One region of the Streptomyces sp. NBC_01334 genome, then DNA from elsewhere that is predicted to be linked to it. Evidence: predicted binding sites of a transcription regulator. Region 1 holds the regulator's gene; the other holds the start of a gene.
What was found. The regulator HspR, encoded in region 1, represses chaperone genes until heat shock. The targets are predictions, from matches to a motif close to TTGAGNNNNNNNNNCTCAA.

Region 1 (2,459 bases):
GGTCCTCGCCGACGAGGTGCGCGACCGGGGTGGGGAGATCTCCGGGGACCTGCTGTTCGACAAGGACGACCAGTACATCGGCTACGGGCTCACCTTCGCCGTGGACGGCAGGGAGCACCGCGTCGACGTGGACGGCGCGGCCTCCTGGCAACTGCCACGCGAGATCTTCGCCCCGGAGACGGGAATCCAGGGCCGGCTGAACGGGATGGGTGTCCGCGGTCTGCCCTCCGAGACCGGCAACGCGGCTCCCGGCTTCTCGCCCATCGCCCGCCAGAGCGCCCTGCGCGCACGCGCCGTCGCGGCGGCAGCGGCGGGCGACCCCGAAGCCGTGCGACGGCTGTCGACTATCCCGGAACGCTGGCGGCGCCCGGACCTGGGCCAGGACCAGGGTCAGAGTCAGGACACGAGCAAGGACACAGAGAAGGGCACGGGCACGGAGGCAACGCCACCGGCTGCGGGCACGGGCAGCGCCATCCCGCCCCAGGAGAAGGCCAAGCCCGCACCGGAACGGGAACGGGAACAGGAACAGGAACAGGAACAGGAACAGGAACAGGAACAGGAACAGGAACAGGAACAGGACCGGGTAGCAGAACCGGACCCGGAGCCCGTCCCCACCCCCGAATCGGCCACAGCCGCGGGCCCGACCCCGACGACAACCCCGTCCCCGACCCCGACGGCAGCCCCAACTCCGGCACAGGCACCTGCCTCTGCATCGGCCCCGGCCTCAACGACGCCCCCGGCACCCGCCCCGGACTCGTCCCCCGCCCCGGACATCCCCGGCTCCCACCTGTGGCAGATGGGCGTGCCCCGGGGCGGCGGCAACCGGCCCCCCGCTCCCGTCCGGAAGCCGGAGCAGCAGCCGCCGGGTCACGAGCGGCCGGAGCCGGGCGTCGACATGGGCGAGTGACGGCCGTAGAGAACGAGGCAGGGGCCCGGAGACGAATCTCCGGGCCCCTGCCTCGTGCGCGTGTGCCTCGGTCCTGAGGTTCTGAGTTCTCAGTCGGACGACGGCTGCGACCGCTTGGGCCGCCAGACCACCAACGCGCTGGTCTGCTGTACCTCCTGGTACGGCACCAGGTCCCGCCGGTAGGAGGCGTGCACCGCCGCTTCCCGCTGCTGCATCGCCGCGGCCGCGCCGTCCAGCGCGGCCTCCAGCTCCGCGGCCCTGGCCTGGAGCGCGGCCACCTGGTTCTCCAGCTCGATGATCCGCTTGATGCCGGCCAGGTTGATGCCCTCGTCCTGGGACAGGGCCTGCACCGTGCGCAGCAGCTCGATGTCGCGGGCCGAGTAACGGCGTCCCCGGCCGGCGGTGCGGTCGGGGGAGACGAGACCCAGGCGGTCGTACTGGCGTAGCGTCTGCGGATGCAGGCCCGAGAGCTGGGCCGCCACCGAAATGACGTAGACCGGAGTCTCCTGGGTCAGTTCATACGGGTTACGCCGACGGCCGTCCATCACTCTCATGCTCCCTTCGCGGCCTCGAACAGCTCCGCCCGCGGGTCCTCGCCCGCGGTCGCCTCGCGATACGCCTCCAGCGCCTCACGAGCCTTCCCCGACAAGTCCTTCGGAACACTCACCTCGACGGTGACCAACAGGTCGCCGCGGGTGCCGTCCTTGCGGACCGCGCCCTTGCCCCGCGCCCGCATGGTGCGGCCGTTGGGCGTGCCGGGCGGAAGCTTCAAGGTCAGGGACGGCCCGCCGAGCGTCGGCACCTTGATCTCGCCACCGAGTGCCGCCTCGGTGAACGTCACCGGCACAGTCACCGTCAGGTTGTCCTCCTTGCGGCCGAACACCGGGTGGGCGCCGACATGGACGACGACGTACAGGTCGCCCGCCGGTCCGCCACGCTCGCCCGGGGCGCCCTTGCCGCGCAGCCGGATGCGCTGACCGTCCGTCACCCCGGCGGGGATGCGGACCTGCATGGTCCTCGACGACTTCGCGCGGCCGCTGCCCTTGCAGTCCAGGCAGGGATGCTCGGCGATCAGGCCGCGCCCCTTGCAGTCAGGGCAGGGATCGGTCAGGGAGAAGCCGCCTCCCGAGCCCCGCGCCACCTGGCCCGTGCCCACACAGGTCGGGCACACGCGCGGGGTGCCGTTCTTGTCGCCCGTCCCCGAACACGCCTTGCAGGGGGCCTGCGAGGACATGCGCAGCGGGACCGTCGCGCCCTCGATCGCCTCCGTGAAGGTCAGGGTGACCTCGGTGTCGATGTCCTGGCCGCGCCGGGGCTGGGTACGGGTCGTGCCGGGGCCGCCGCGGTTGAACAGGCCGCCGAACACGTCCCCGATGCCGCCGCCGAAGCCGCCCTGGGCACCGCCACCCTGAGCGCCGCCTCCGAAGAGGTCGCCCAGGTCGAAGTTGAAGTTGCCGCCCGCGCCCGGGCCCGGGCGGAAGCCGCCGTTGCCGAAGAGGGCGCGGGCCTCGTCGTACTCCTTGCGCTTCTTGGGGTCACCGAGGATGTCGTT
Region 2 (2,459 bases), 1.2 Mb from region 1:
ACCGGGTTCAGCGACCCGGCCTCCTTGATCGCCCGCACGATCCGGCCGGGCAGCGCGCCGACGTACGTGCGGCGGTGGCCGCGGATCTCGGCCTCGTCGCGGACGCCGCCGAGGGCGACGCGGACGAACTTGCGGCCCATGGCGTGGGCGACGGACTCGCCGAGGCTGGTCTTGCCGACGCCGGGCGGGCCGACGAGCGCGAGCACGGCACCGCCGCGCCGCCCGCCGACGACACCCAGGCCACGCTCGCCGCGCCGCTTGCGCACCGCGAGGTACTCGGTGATCCGCTCCTTCACGTCGTCCAGGCCGGCGTGCTCGGCGTCGAGGACGGCACGGGCGCCCTGGATGTCGTAACGGTCCTCGGTGCGCTCGTTCCACGGCAGTTCGAGGACGGTGTCCAGCCAGGTGCGGATCCAGGAGCCCTCGGGCGACTGGTCGCTGGAGCGCTCCAGCTTGTCGACCTCCTTGAGGGCCGCCTCGCGGACCTTCTCGGGCAGGTCGGCGGCCTCGACGCGGGCTCGGTAGTCGTCGGACTCCTCGCCCTCCTGTTCGCCGTTGAGCTCGCGCAGCTCCTTGCGCACGGCCTCGAGCTGGCGCCGCAGCAGGAACTCGCGCTGCTGCTTGTCGACGCCCTCCTGGACGTCCTTGGCGATGGTCTCGGCGACGTCCTGCTCGGCGAGGTGGTCGCGCAGCTGCTGGGTGGCGAGCTTCAGGCGGACCACTGGGTCGGCGGTCTCCAGGAGCTCCACCTTCTGTTCGGTGGTCAGGAACGGCGAGTAGCCGGAGTTGTCGGCGAGCGCGGAGACGTCGTCGATGGCCTGGACGCGGTCGACGACCTGCCAGGCGGCGCGCTTGCGCAGCCAGGCGGTGGCGAGCGCCTTGTACTCCTTGACGAGTTCGGCGACGTGCCCGGGCAGCGGCTCGGGGACGGTCTGGTCGACCCTCGTCCCCTCGACCCACAGCGCGGCGCCGGGCCCGGTGGTGCCGGCGCCGATCTTCACGCGGCCGCGGCCGCGGATCAGCGCGCCCGGGTCGCCGTCGGCCAGCCGGCCGACCTGCTCGACGGTGCCGAGCACACCGGTGCTCGCGTAGGTCCCGTCGATGCGCGGGACGAGCAGCACCCGGGGCTTTCCGGGCTCCGATCGGGCGGCGGCCTGAGCGGCCTCCACGGCGGCTCGTACATCGGTGTCGTTGAGGTCCAGTGGAACCACCATGCCGGGGAGCACGACCTCGTCATCGAGAGGCAACACGGGCAGGGTGAGCGGTGTGGACGGCGAAGCCATGATCTCCCCTTCGGCAGTCAAGTTGAGCTATGCCGACTCAATGCACGTGAGTCTCCGAATGTTCCCCGGGAGGCGACCCGTTCGCTGTGGGCGATCACGACTGTTCCGGCGGGCTGCTTCGCCCTTACGGTCGGGCGTAATGGTTCAACAAGTAATTCGGCTCTTACCAAGCCGCTCTCGGGGGTTCCTGTGGATCGTTTCGTCCAGGCATGGGTGGACGGGTGGGTCGTGTCGCGCGGGGCCGCTCCGCCCGTGGCCGAGCCGTGGGGCTGGACCGTCGACGTGGGAACGGGAATCCAGCACGTCACCCGGCACGTGTTCGGCGCGACGGACAGCGCGGTGTCGGAGCCGGCCGTCCGGAAGGTGGCGGGCGCGGTGACCGGGGCCGGCGTGTGGCTGAAGGTGTTCGCCGACCCGGCGGTGGTCGGGCCCTGGCTGGGACCCGGCTGGTGGATCGACCCCGAGCCCGGCTTCCTGATGACGGCCGAGCTCCCCGGCGTGCCGCCGGGTTCCGCCCCCGACGGCTACCGGACCCGCACCTGGGCGCGCGGCGGCGTGACCCGTACCATGATCGTCGCCCCGGACGGCTCCCTGGCCGCGCGCGGGCAGCTCGCCCCGACCGGCGGCACGGCGGTCGTCGACCAGATCGAGACCTCCCCCGGCCACCGCCGCCGCGGACTCGGCGCCCTCGTCATGCGGACCCTGCACCACGCGGCGGTCGCACAGGGTGCCCGGACCGGCGTGCTGGGAGCCACACCGCAGGGGCGGGCACTGTACGAGTCGCTGGGCTGGCGCGTCGAGTCGTCGCTGACGAGCGCGAAGTTCACGGGAGACGCGCAGGGGTGACGTCGGGTGGCCGAGGGGGCGCACCCTTCGGCGCCACACAACGGGGCACGCCCCTCGCGCCCCCTCTCCGTACCCCGCTCACTTCCGGCATTCACCCCGAAGTCGCCCGCCGCGCGACCACAATGCGCGTATGACCGATGACTGGAAGCGACGTCTCGACGCCCTCCACGCCGACCTGGTCCGCCGTGACGACCCCGTCGCCTGGGTGACGGAGGCGGACGCCGTCGAGGCCTCGCGCCGCTATCCGCACATCGCGCTGCGCGGACCCGTCTTCGGTGTCGCCGCACGGGACCGCACGGCCGCCGAGCCGGGCTGGCGGCTGCTGAAGCC

Region 2: a site for HspR is predicted at 1,306-1,324, ahead of lon (endopeptidase La). Genes of this name have one in related genera too.

Annotation. Positions count from the first base shown of each region.
Region 1 is NZ_CP130718.1:5,264,107-5,266,565, reverse strand. Features, by position in the region: gene OG736_RS23640 (hypothetical protein) at 1-907, shown strand, start outside; gene OG736_RS23635 (heat shock protein transcriptional repressor HspR) at 997-1,452, opposite strand; gene dnaJ (molecular chaperone DnaJ) at 1,458-2,459, opposite strand, start outside.
Region 2 is NZ_CP130718.1:6,510,384-6,512,842, reverse strand. Features, by position in the region: gene lon (endopeptidase La) at 1-1,283, opposite strand, end outside; gene OG736_RS29370 (GNAT family N-acetyltransferase) at 1,473-2,129, shown strand; gene OG736_RS29365 (DUF5954 family protein) at 2,260-2,459, shown strand, end outside.